4 regions of the Alteromonas sp. AWJ4_199 genome follow, and region 2 is predicted to be linked to each of the others. Evidence: predicted binding sites of a transcription regulator. Region 2 holds the regulator's gene; each other region holds the start of a gene.
The links. The regulator sigma-54, encoded in region 2, starts transcription at its own class of promoters, with help from an activator protein. The targets are predictions, from matches to a motif close to GTTGGCACGNNNNTNGNNT.
Positions count from the first base shown of each region.

Region 1: ACXAER_RS18445 (hemerythrin domain-containing protein) is a predicted target of sigma-54. The motif match lies at 1,992-2,010, and genes of this name have one in related genera.
Region 3: ACXAER_RS14535 (DUF2726 domain-containing protein) is a predicted target of sigma-54. The motif match lies at 1,784-1,802, and genes of this name have one in related genera.
Region 4: ACXAER_RS13545 (EF-hand domain-containing protein) is a predicted target of sigma-54. The motif match lies at 1,048-1,066, and genes of this name have one in related genera.

Region 1 covers NZ_JBSWUR010000004.1:20,020-23,176, reverse strand. Annotated here, with positions in the region: gene ACXAER_RS18455 (putative bifunctional diguanylate cyclase/phosphodiesterase) at 1-996, shown strand, start outside; gene ACXAER_RS18450 (YqaE/Pmp3 family membrane protein) at 1,191-1,349, shown strand; gene ACXAER_RS18445 (hemerythrin domain-containing protein) at 1,490-1,945, opposite strand; gene gdhA (NADP-specific glutamate dehydrogenase) at 2,174-3,157, opposite strand, start outside.
Region 2 covers NZ_JBSWUR010000001.1:1,493,949-1,497,105, forward strand. Annotated here, with positions in the region: gene lptA (lipopolysaccharide transport periplasmic protein LptA) at 1-155, shown strand, start outside; gene lptB (LPS export ABC transporter ATP-binding protein) at 158-883, shown strand; gene ACXAER_RS06515 (RNA polymerase factor sigma-54) at 957-2,438, shown strand; gene hpf (ribosome hibernation promoting factor) at 2,469-2,756, shown strand; gene ptsN (PTS IIA-like nitrogen regulatory protein PtsN) at 2,770-3,157, shown strand, end outside.
Region 3 covers NZ_JBSWUR010000001.1:3,318,260-3,321,416, forward strand. Annotated here, with positions in the region: gene ACXAER_RS14525 (cobalamin biosynthesis protein CobD/CbiB) at 1-169, opposite strand, end outside; gene ACXAER_RS14530 (5'-methylthioadenosine/adenosylhomocysteine nucleosidase) at 171-872, opposite strand; gene ACXAER_RS14535 (DUF2726 domain-containing protein) at 1,040-1,627, opposite strand; gene ACXAER_RS14540 (hypothetical protein) at 1,836-2,231, opposite strand; gene ACXAER_RS14545 (FAD-dependent oxidoreductase) at 2,430-3,157, opposite strand, start outside.
Region 4 covers NZ_JBSWUR010000001.1:3,080,684-3,083,840, reverse strand. Annotated here, with positions in the region: gene ACXAER_RS13550 (DNA polymerase II) at 1-934, shown strand, start outside; gene ACXAER_RS13545 (EF-hand domain-containing protein) at 1,191-1,769, shown strand; gene ACXAER_RS13540 (AMP-binding protein) at 2,128-3,157, shown strand, end outside.

The DNA of each region.
Region 1 (3,157 bases), on a different contig from region 2:
CAGCTAGAAACGCTTAAGCACATATTAGAGCAGCCTGTTGAGAGTAATTTAATCGCTATTCCCGTGAAAGTTGCTATGGCAATCATCGAATGCCCGCAGGACGCAACGTCTTCTGAAGAACTTTTCAGAAAAATGAATATAGTTACCGATGAAGCGATTCATAGTGACAGTTGGTGTGTTCGCTATCGAACTGATTTAGAAGATAAATATAACCGTCGCCTTGCAATTACAACAGAGTTGAAACGGGTACTAGCGAGCCAGCAAAACGAATTGTCTATGGTCTACCAGCCTAAGGTTGACCTACAAACGATGAAAGTTTGTAGCATGGAAGCGTTAATTCGCTGGAGCAGCAGTGTTCTTGGTTTTGTTCCACCAGACGAATTTATCACCATCGCCGAGCAAGCAGGGTTGATTGAAAAAGTAACTATGTGGGTAATGCAACAAACCATTACTGACTTGTCTTACTTTAGGTCGAAAGGTTATCGGTTTACTGTTGCCATGAACTTGTCGACACAAGACATTCAGAATAAAGTGTTACTAAGCAAGTTAGTAGCCCTGTTAACGAAAGAAGGGCTATCACCAGATTCTTTAGAGCTTGAAATAACCGAAAGCGATTTAGTTGCTGATGCTGCACTTGCGATTGAAAACCTTAACGAATTAACCGCCAGAGGATTTCACTTCGCAATTGATGATTTTGGTACTGGATATTCGTCACTGGCCTATTTAAAGAACTTACCTGTTAAAACTATTAAAATAGACAAGAGCTTTATTCTTACTCTGGCAAGCGACGAGAACGATCAACAAATTGTTCATACTGTGCTTAGTTTGGCGAATGCCTTTAATTTGAAAGTGGTGGCTGAAGGTGTGGAAGATGTTGCGTCGCTAGAGATCTTGAAAGAGTGGGGATGTGATATCGCGCAAGGTTACTTCATCAGTCGACCGCTTAATCGTCCAGACCTAGAAGATTGGCTGCAAAATACGCCTTTCGGTGAATAGCTTTCTTATTACAAAAAATTTATATTTTTGGAGTCAATGGGATGCTCAATCGTTTATCAACGCTGACATGGCATCTAAAATGCAAACAACCATTATGAAGCGTGAAAATCGCTCCGCAGGCTGAACACTTTCATCAAAGTGTGAGTTTTTTGCCTACTGAGTTGTGAAATTACTTCAAAAACAAGGAATTTACTATGGACATCATTCGTATACTTTTATCAATTTTACTTCCACCGCTAGGCGTATTTTTACAGGTCGGTATCGGCGCGCATTTTTGGATCAATATTTTATTGACCATTCTTGGCTATTTTCCAGGTGTAATTCACGCGGTTTACATCATCGCTAAAAAGTAGGCACTTGAGCGCTTCAGTAATCTGTTATAGGTGAAAGAGCAATCAAACACTAAATATGCAAAAGCCAGCTTGAATAGCTGGCTTTTTACTTTATGACGCCTTTCGGATTGAATACTACCGCCATGGATACCAAGGCTATGTTACGCCGTTAGTTTTTCGTCGTCTAACTCCTGTTTCATCTCTTTTTGATATTCATCAGCAAGTTTTGTTTTCTGGCGGTCGTTAAGCACATTCCCCGCTACCTGGAAGAACTCCTGTTCTTCGTCAGCAAGGTGATGTTCCACTTTTTCTTGAAGTGTCTTCAAATAACGTAACCATGCAGGTGAGCTCATATCGGTGTCATCAAGCTTAGCTAGTAATTCATCAATCTCGTGATGCTCTGCAATTCCGTGACGGGTCAAATCTACGGTGGCGTCTTTTTCTAAAAGATGAGCATAAAAGTGGCGCTCCTCAGCAATAGCATGACTCTCAAGCTGAGTTTTGAGCTCTTGGTAATATTCACGGCGTGCAGCTGTATCGCCACTTGTTTCAGCTAAAATCTTTAACAATAAACGTTGCTTCTCATGGTCTTGGCGTAAAGCTTCAAAAATTTTCATAGGTGGTTCCTTATAAATACCTAAAAAGTTAATCACACCAAGGGTAATGCTATTATTGTTCCATGAATAAAAAGTCTGTTAGCTCCTGAATTTTATAATAAAATCTATTGAACGATGCAGGGGGTGGGTAAAAGAGAACAGAAAAAACGCAAATTTTACAGGTTACTTACCGATAAATTCACAGCAGTATTGTCGTGAATTTATCGAATGAAATATGTGGTAAACGTGCTACACGCCTTGTGCGACCATGGCGTCTGCAAGACGTCTAAACGCTGCGATGTTAGCGCCTTTCATGTAGTCGATATAATCGTGTTCATCACCTACACCTTGTCCTTCTGTAACACAGCGCTGATGAATGCTTTCCATAATAGCGTATAACTGATCATCAAGTACGTTCGCATTGCGCTGATTGAACACGGCGTTTTGGCTCATTTCTAATCCCGACAAGGCGACACCACCTGCATTAGATGCCTTTCCGGGCACATAAACAATTTTGGCATCTAAGAAAAGGGTTTGCGCCTCATTTGTACACGGCATATTCGCACCTTCTAAAACCATCTTACAGCCGTTATCTAGTAATACCTTGGCGTCCGTTTCAAGCAGTTCATTTTGCGTTGCACAAGGTAAAGCAATATCGCATTTTATATGCCATGGCTTTTTATTGGCTATCCATTTCCCCATTTTTTTATCAGCCATGTCTACAAGGATATTATCTCGGTTAGCGTGGTTATCAATTGCCCATTTTAATGCCGTATCCGATAACCCTTCTTCAACATGTAGAAGCCCCCGGCTGTTTGAGAGCGAAATTACCTTTCCACCTTTCTCTACCGCCTTAAGCGCCGCGTGCAGTGCTACGTTTCCTGCACCAGATACTGCAATTGTATTGCCTTCAATGTACGAGTTTCGCTGTTTACAAACCGCTTCTAAAAAGTAGATTAAGCCAAAACCTGTGGCCTCAGTACGCACATAGCTTCCACCAAACTCTAAACCTTTACCGGTTAAAACGCCTTCGAACCTATTGTTTAACCTTCGATATTCGCCATATAGATAACCTATTTCTCTCGCGCCTACGTTAATATCACCAGCAGGTACATCGGTGTTTGCGCCTATGTGTCGTTGCAATTCACGCATAAATGCTTGGCAAAACAACATAATGTCTCTGTCTGACCGGCCTTTGGGGTTAAAGTCAGAGCCTCCTTTTCCGCCACCCAT
Region 2 (3,157 bases):
TGCAAGGTGATAAGATTACGTTCGATATGATTACTGAACAATTGCTTGCAACGGGTGGTGCCGGTGAAGATGGTGAAGGTCGTGTAACCACAGTATTTACTCCTGACACCATTCGTAAAACATCGTCTAAGAAAGACAACGAGGACAATGAATAGCAATGGCAACTTTGAGCGCTAAAAACCTTGCTAAATCGTATAAATCGCGACAGGTTGTTCGCGATGTAAGCCTTTCAGTGTCTACCGGTCAAATTGTCGGTCTTCTCGGCCCTAACGGCGCTGGTAAGACCACCACTTTTTACATGATTGTAGGCTTAGTCAACTTAGACAAAGGCAAAATCGAAATTGATGATAATGAGCTTACTCACCAGCCAATGCATGAGCGCGCACGCCGCGGTATAGGCTACCTCCCGCAAGAGGCATCAATATTTAGAAAGCTTACGGTATATGAAAATATCATGGCCATTTTGCAAACCCGTAAAGATTTAAATTCACAACAGCAAGAAGAAGAAGCTGATGCACTACTTGATGAATTTAATATCAACCATATACGTAATAGTACGGGCATGAGTTTGTCAGGGGGAGAACGTCGTCGCGTAGAGATTGCTCGCGCTTTGGCAGCGAAACCACAATTTATTTTGTTAGACGAACCATTTGCTGGTGTTGATCCAATATCAGTTAATGATATAAAGAAGATAATACAGCATCTTCGCGATAGGGGTATTGGTATCCTTATCACGGACCATAACGTACGCGAAACATTGGATGTTTGCGAAAAGGCGTACATTGTGAGTCATGGTGAGCTTATTGCGCAAGGAACCGCGGAACAGGTTTTAAGTAATCAAAAAGTAAGGGATGTATACCTAGGCGAACAATTCAGGCTATAGTTAATGTAACCGAATTGTCATTTTTCAGTTTCGCTCTGGTATATTCAATTTAGAGCATTTAAATAAGACGTAGATGAAACCATCTTTACAGCTAAAATTTAGCCAACAACTTACCATGACACCTCAGTTGCAGCAGGCCATCAAGCTGCTGCAGCTTTCTACGCTTGATCTTCAGCAAGAGATTCAAGAGGCACTCGACTCTAATCCACTGTTAGAAGTGGAAGAAGGTAACGACGAGCCACAAGTAGAAAAGAACAATGTCGATAGTGACGATAGTGCTGCTGAAGCGACAGCTTCTGCATCAAGCGACACGCTAGAGGCAGGAGATGCACTGGAGAAGAACGACCTTCCCGATGAGCTGCCTATCGACAGCACCTGGGACGAGTACTACTCCGCCTCTTCTGCGCCTGCGCCTGGCCCGTCTAATGATGACGAACAAATCTTCCAAGGTGAAACTACCGAAGACATCCAAGAGCATTTGCTTTGGCAAATGCGCCTCACTCACTTTTCAGACACTGACCGCGCTATTGCTACGGCTATCATCGACTCAATCGACGAATCCGGTTATCTAACCGTTACCCTTGACGATATCTTAGATGCTGTTAATGACGATGACTTAGAAGAGCCTATCGAAATGGACGAAATAGAATGTGTGCTTAAGCGCATTCAAATGTTCGACCCCATTGGTTCAGGTTCTCGTACACCTCAAGAGTGTCTTATGGTGCAATTGCGCCAGTTTTCAGAAGACACACCGTGGCTTGCTGAAGCGAAGCAGCTTATTGAGGAATATTCAGACTTACTGAGCAGTAAAGACTACCGCACGCTAATGCGTAAGAGCCGATTGAAAGAAGATCAGCTGCGCGAAGCAATGCGTTTACTCCAAACCTTGAATCCTCGCCCAGGTAGTGCTTTAGTTACTAAAGAGCCTGAATACGTTATTCCTGATGTCTCAGTAACCAAGAAAAATGGCCGTTGGGTGGTTGAGCTGAACCCCGACAGTCTGCCTAAATTAAGCGTAAATCAAACGTACGCAGCAATGAGTCGCCGTGCCAAGAACAGCAGCGATTCACAATTCATCCGCTCACACATGCAAGAGGCTAAGTGGTTCATAAAGAGCCTTGAATCTCGCAACGATACCTTGATGAAGGTTGCAAATTGCATTGTGCAGCAGCAAATGGGCTTTTTTGAGCACGGCCCGGAAATGATGAAACCAATGGTGCTAAATGATGTCGCAGAAATGGTAGATATGCACGAATCGACTATTTCGCGTGTGACAACACAGAAGTATATGCATACGCCCCGTGGCATCTTTGAATTGAAGTATTTCTTCTCAAGCCACGTAGCAACCGAGTCAGGTGGTGAGTGTTCATCTACAGCGATTCGTGCTTTGATCAAGAAGTTAGTGGCTGCGGAAAATCCTAGCAAGCCGCTAAGTGATAGCAAGATTGCTTCATTGTTGGCCGAGCAAGGCATAAAAGTCGCTCGGCGAACAATAGCAAAATACCGGGAATCGTTATCGATCCCGCCGTCGAACCAACGCAAAAGCCTTATCTAACCGGGCTTAATAATATAAGGAAGACGAAATATGCAAATCAACCTTACTGGTCATCATGTCGAAATCACCGACTCTTTGCGTAATTATGTCGATACGAAGTTCAGCAAACTTGAACGTCACTTTGATCACATTTCTAATGTGCATGTCATCCTGAACGTTGAAAAATTAAATCAAAAAGCTGAAGCGACTGTTCATTTAAGTGGCGCTGAAGTATTCGCATCCTCAGAAAATACCGACATGTATGCGGCGATTGACAGCATGGTTGATAAACTCGACCGGCAGGTAATCAAGCATAAGGAAAAACTGAAAAAACATTAGTAGTTAATTAAGCATGGATATACAAGCCATCGTAAGTCTGGACCGCACCGAGTGTGCGGTTCAGTGTAATAGTAAAAAGCGAATTCTTGAGATCATCGCTGATATCGCTGCCAAGCATAACGATAACATCGACCAGGCAACGGTTTTAAATAGCTTGATGGCTCGAGAACGTATGGGTAGCACGGGTATAGGTAACGGCATAGCACTGCCCCACGGCCGCCTAGCAGGCCTTGAGAAGGTAATAGCAATCGTTGTAACAAGTACACCAGCTATCAACTTTGATGCCCTAGACGAAAAGCCCGTAGACATATTCTTTGCTCTTCTCGTTCCCGAAGAGCAAACCGAAGGACACCTTCAGACACTGGCTACCGTAGCCGGTAAGCTAAGCGACAAAGAAACGA
Region 3 (3,157 bases), 1.8 Mb from region 2:
GACCGAAATCGCGAGATGGCACTACTTTACGCCCCATTTGCAAAACAAGGTAGCGCATAAGTGTTAGGGGGTGAGTACTTTGGGGCCAGCACCACAAGGCATCTACGGCAATAGCCAGCCAAAGTACTAATAGCGACTGATATTGCGGGTCGCTAATTACCTCTAACATCTTATTTTGCGAGGGCCTGGATCATTGCCATAACGAGCTGTGCAGAATGCTTAGCAGCAGTATCTAAATATTCTTTAAAGCTCACTGATGATGTTTTACCAGCTATATCTGATAATGAGCGAATCACAAGAAACGGTGTGTCGAGCATATGGCAGGTTTGACCAATAGCCGCACCTTCCATTTCTACTGCCTTCATATCAGGGAAGTTTTCACGCAACTCTGCTACCGCTTCATCGCTACCGATAAATGCGTCACCGGTGCAAATCAAGCCTGTCGTCGATTGCAATGAGGTAATCTCTGCAGCTGCGCTACGTGCTGTTTCCATCAATGCGGTATCACAGCGAAAATCTTCAGGCATCCCCGCACATTGGCCAAGCTTGTAACCAAAATGAGTTAAATCGGCGTCGTGGTGAATAACGTGACTTGCTATCACTAAATCACCAATATTCAGGTCTTTATCGAAACCACCGGCAGAACCTGTATTAACCACTGCATCAGGAGCGTACTGCTCAATCAATACAGTGGTAGCGATAGCCGCTGCTACTTTACCAATGCCGCATTTAACCAACACCACTTCAATGTCGTTGAGTGTGCCTTCATAGAATGTAAGGTGTTTCCACTGTGTTTCTTTTACGTTCCAAAGCGATGCTTTAAGTAGCGCAACTTCTTCATCCATTGCACCTAAAATACCAATTTTTTTCATAACATTACCGAGGGTGTTAAGAGAGTTAAAAGCGTGAACACGCTATTGAATGCACTAATTGTATAAGGAAAATAGAGAAACTGACAGAAAAATGCCTTTGTTACCGCTATTTGAGAGTAAGAAAACAGGAAAGTAACAAAGGCTAGGGGAAGTTCGAATTAATCGTATTAGGCAGCCGCTGGTCTGCTTGAGCGAACCGGGCGAGTAGGACGCTTAGGTGGCTCCGGGTTATGCGTTGGCAATTGAGCCATCTTGTTCTGTAAGCGGCGATACGGAATAAGTTTGTTTTCCAAACATTCCCTAATGTCATCGACGGTGTAGCCAGATTTTACTTTAATTCGCGCGTGAGGAACGCCGGCTGCATCTAATGCACCGGTTACAAACCAATCCTTTTGCGCTTTGTAACCTTCTTTCCCTTGGCTATGAACCAAATCGATAGCCATTACAGGGCTCATATCTTGTTTGTCGACCAGTACAAAGTCGAGTTGTCTGCTGGATGCTCTGCTAAGCGCTTGGCTTGCTGTCTTCTTGTTGGCTGTTTGACGTACTGAAACCAGATCATTAAGACGTACGCGGCACACTATCCTAAACTCTCGACCCATGGCCTGTTCAATAAGGTTTAAAAAAGTATGCTCTACCGGAGTGAATAATTGTGCTTTCCGCCTAAATGGAAAAGCGACTCCACCGTCTGACAACTTTATGGCACCTAGTGCAACGACAATAAGTAACATCATTAAAATAATTGCCAATTCCATCGTAACCCTCACAAATATCAATAGAAAAAGTCATAACAGAAGTAGCCCAAAGCCAGCTGCGTCTAATAAATATGACTTAGCAGCGTGACCTTTGTTTACGGCATAGGCGTCATAAAAATGACGCTTATTGCTGTCATGAAGTAGTTATTGATGAAATTGCAAAGCGGGTGCCAACAATGGATATTGCTGGCAAATTTTTACGAAGTATTTATTGGTTTTTTGAGGTGACCAGAATATCAACCTGAGAGCCAGAATTATCAGGACTTATAACAACCCTAACTGCCTTATCTTCAGAAGAGAGAAGTGTGCGACCTTTGATAGGAGAATGAGTCTTTAACGATGGGTGTGCAGTTTGATATACGGTAAGCATTTCACTGGGGGCACTTGGAGAGTGATAGACCATTACCGATGTAACATTTTTCTCAAACGCTTGGCATTGCCTTGCATCATCGGAAATTTTTACCTGTTGAAACTCTGCAGGGCAAGACACAATACGCTGTTTGCTCGAAGTATCTACTGCAATGGTGTCGGCAAAGCAAGTATTGCTTGCCGCCGAGGCTAACGCTAAACAAAATACAAGTTTTTTGGTGTTTAATTGCTTCATAGGTAGATCCTTTATCCGATGTGCGATCTTATTTTAAATTATTTTGATAATCATATAGGCGTAATCTTTTAGCTTCAACTAAACCTTGGGGTATTAGCGGTGTCTTCGCTAATTTCTTGGCGTTAACAATCAAAAAAAGCTCGATAGCAGTACCATCGAGCTTTTCTTAAAAGGACAACAGGCCTTAGTTAGCTAAGGTTAAACGCCAATATAATCCATGATACCTTCGGCGGCTTTGCGGCCTTCGTCGATAGCAGTAACTACCAAGTCACTACCACGTACCATATCACCACCGGCAAATACTTGCGGGTGAGAGGTCTGGAAAGCAAACTTACCTGCAGAAGGTGCGCGTACGCGACCTTTTTCATCAAGCATAATGCCGAAGTCAGCGAACCATGGCGCAGGGCTTGGCTGGAAGCCGAAAGCGATAATTACCGCGTCAGCTTCTAGTACGTGCTCTGAACCCTCTACTTCAACAGGGCGGCGGCGACCATTTACATCTGGCGGCCCCATTTCAGTTTTCACGAACTTAACGCCACAGGCTTTTCCGTTTTCATCAACGGCTATATCAAGAGGCTGTAGGTTGAATTTAAACTCAACGCCTTCTTCTTTCGCATTAACAACTTCGCGGCGTGAACCAGGCATACTTTCTTCGTCACGACGATATGCACAGGTTACTTGCGCAGCGTCTTGACGAATTGAGGTGCGTACACAGTCCATGGTGGTATCACCACCACCTAGCACAACCACACGCTTGCCTTTCATATCAACAAAATCAGCAGGATCTTTTTCAAGGCCCATTACGCGGTTGGTGTTGGCTATAAGGAAAGGAAGTGCATCATATACGCCTTCAACGTGTTCGTTATCGAAACCACCTTGCATCGACTTGTACGTACCCATGCCCAGAAATACTGCATCGTATTTAT
Region 4 (3,157 bases), 1.6 Mb from region 2:
CGAAAACCTATGGCTGCAGCGCGACGAAGCCAAAAAACAAAAAGACGCACCACGTTCGCAAGCGATTAAGATATTAATGAACTCCTTTTACGGAGTACTTGGTAGCGGAGGCTGCCCTTTCTACGATCCTCGTCTTGCAAGTTCAATTACATTGCGGGGGCATGAGATTATGCAAACCACCGCGAGTTGGATTGAAGAACTGGGCTATACGGTTATTTACGGTGATACCGATTCAACCTTTGTGCATGTTGAAGGAATTACTGCACTGGGTACACCTTCTGAAACAGGTCGTGAGCTTGCCAAAATTGTTAACCAGAAGTGGACTGAGTTACTTAAGCGTCAGTTCGACATTGATTGCCATTTAGAGATTGAGTTCGAATCTCACTTTTCTACCTTCTTTATGCCAACAATTCGTGGCTCTTCTGAAGGGAGTAAAAAGCGCTACGCAGGGATGAAAGACGGTGAGCTTATCTTTAAAGGCCTAGAGAACGTGCGTTCGGATTGGACAGTGCTTGCTAAAGTGTTTCAATACGAGCTATACAAAAGAGTCTTTAACAATGAACCTGTAAAACAGTACATCAATAAAACGCTAAACGCAGTAAAGGCGGGAAAAATGGATGACGAGTTGGTGTATAAAAAGCGACTCAGAAAACCACTTTCTTCGTATGTTAAATCTCTTCCCCCACACGTAAAAGCGGCAAGAAGGGCCGACAAGTTATTTGAAGAACAGGGCCTACCACTTCGCTACCAATCTAATACATCCATAGCCTATGTCATTACCGTTCAAGGGCCGCAAACAGTAGAAACAATCTCTGCGCCGCTTGACTATGACCACTATATAGAGAAACAGATAAAGCCTATTGCAGATAGTATATTGCCAATGATATCCCTTAGTTTTGAGCGCATAGCTAACGCTCAGCTTTCCCTATTTTAATTATGTTTATCTGTATGAAGATCTTTCAGGCTTCGTGACAAGTTAACAAAAGCATTACACTTTGAATCTGTTTTTATCTTTAGCTATTATCTTCATTTTCAATAACTTAGCTCGTTGGCACGACAAGTGAATAAGATATTTGTGAGTAGCTAAATAGGTTTGTTTGAGGAATTAACTTCAATCAACATGCGTTCAATTTAGTGATTAGGGCAATTGATAGCCCGTGTTCGCAAAGAGAAACAGAAGGAATTTGATTATGAAGATCACAAAGTTAAGTACGATTACTAGTGCTGTTGTTGCAGCTACACTATCTGCGTCAGCATTCGCAGGCCATCATGAAGAAAAGATTTCTAAGAGCTTTAACGCGCTCGATCAAGACGGTAATGGCTACATAGTCGGTTCAGAATCGTCAGGTACAATCGACAGCAAATTAGTATCTAAAATGGATACGGACGGCGACAGTATGGTTAGCCGCGCAGAATTTAATTCATTTGTTGATGAAAAACCATCTATGTTCAGTGACGAGGTTATCACGCAGGTTAAAGCTGAAGGTACAACAGATGCTGTACTCACTGAAGAAGGTAATCCGGCACTTTTTTCTAAAGCTGATAACGAAATGATTTCAGAAAAGAATAAAGAGTTGCGCACTGAGATGTCTGCTACAGCCAATACTAAGTTCACTAAAATCGATATGGATAGCGATGGTAAAATCAGTGAGAAGGAGCTAGAAATGGCCGACGTTGAAGGCGACTTTGACTCAATGGATGAAGATGGTGATTCGTACATAACTCGTATGGAATACCGGACCTATTTTGAAGAGATTGAATCAGAATAGTTAAACTAAACAATTCATAGTATTCCCAACTATGTAGCCCCGCTTAAAGTGCGGGGCTTTTTTATTTTACCTCAGACAATCCAACCCCACGACACTCATAAGTTCGCCCTCCTAATAAATGATCTGCGACGAAATACTAATATTTTTCGTTAAACAGCACCGTATACGACCAACATCTTGTCGACAAAACGCATTTGCAACCATATTGTTAATAAAGGTTAAATATTTTGTTTACTCAATTGTGCATTCTGTAACTAGCGCAAAGATCGCAATTGTGTACTTCGATTTCAAAATCATGATGGTGATTATCTAAAATTACATTTAAATCAGATGCGTACGCGCATGGAGGCAAGGAATAATGGAATCAAACACACAGTCAAACACTGTATTTCCACTTCAAAAAAGTCAGTTTAGCGGTCCTAGTGATGCTGATCTGACATCACTCACAATAGGTCAATACTTCAAAAAGGTTGTCGACAATTATGGCGATAACCCAGCGATCATCGTAAAACATCAAAGTATTCACTGGACCTATCAGCAATACTGGCGTGAAGTAGAACGTGTGGCCTGTGGTTTACTAGCCAATGGCGTAGAGCCAGGTGATCGAGTTGGGATATGGTCCCCCAATAACATCGAGTGGTCACTTGTACAAATGGCCACGGCCCGCATTGGCGCGATCATGGTATGTCTTAACCCCGCTTACCGCCCAGCTGAATTAGCCTTTGCTATTAACAATGTCGGGGTGAAGCACTTGGTGATGGCACAGTCTTTTAAACAGTCGAACTACATCGCCATTTTAAAAGAATTAGCCCCGGAACTAGATTCCGACGATCAGAGTCGAACTGACGCGGCGCTATCGCTCTCGAAGATCCCTTCTCTTAAACACGTATATACTATCGGTGAAACGTCTGTAGACGGCTTACAGGCATTTTCAAAACTCCAAGTAGAGCCTACTAAGGCTTTAAAATCGCGGTTAATAGACATCGAAAGAACGCTAAATGCTGATGATAACATCAACATTCAATTCACCTCAGGTACGACTGGCAACCCGAAAGGCGCAACACTCACTCATCGTAATATATTAAATAATGGTTTATTAGTATCAGAAGCAATGAGATTTACGCACCAAGATAAACTTTGTATTCCCGTACCGCTCTATCATTGTTTTGGTATGGTGTTGGGGAACTTAGTCTGTTTAGCGTCCGGCGCATGCGCAGTATTTCCTGGGGAGTCTTTCGACCCCGAACAAACGCTTCGCACAGTAGAAGAAGAAAAATGTACAGGTTTACACGGCGTGCCTACCATGTTCATCGCCGAGCTAGAGCTTCCTAACTTTAGAAGCTTCGATTTATCGAGCTTGAGAACTGGCGTTATGGCGGGAAGTACAT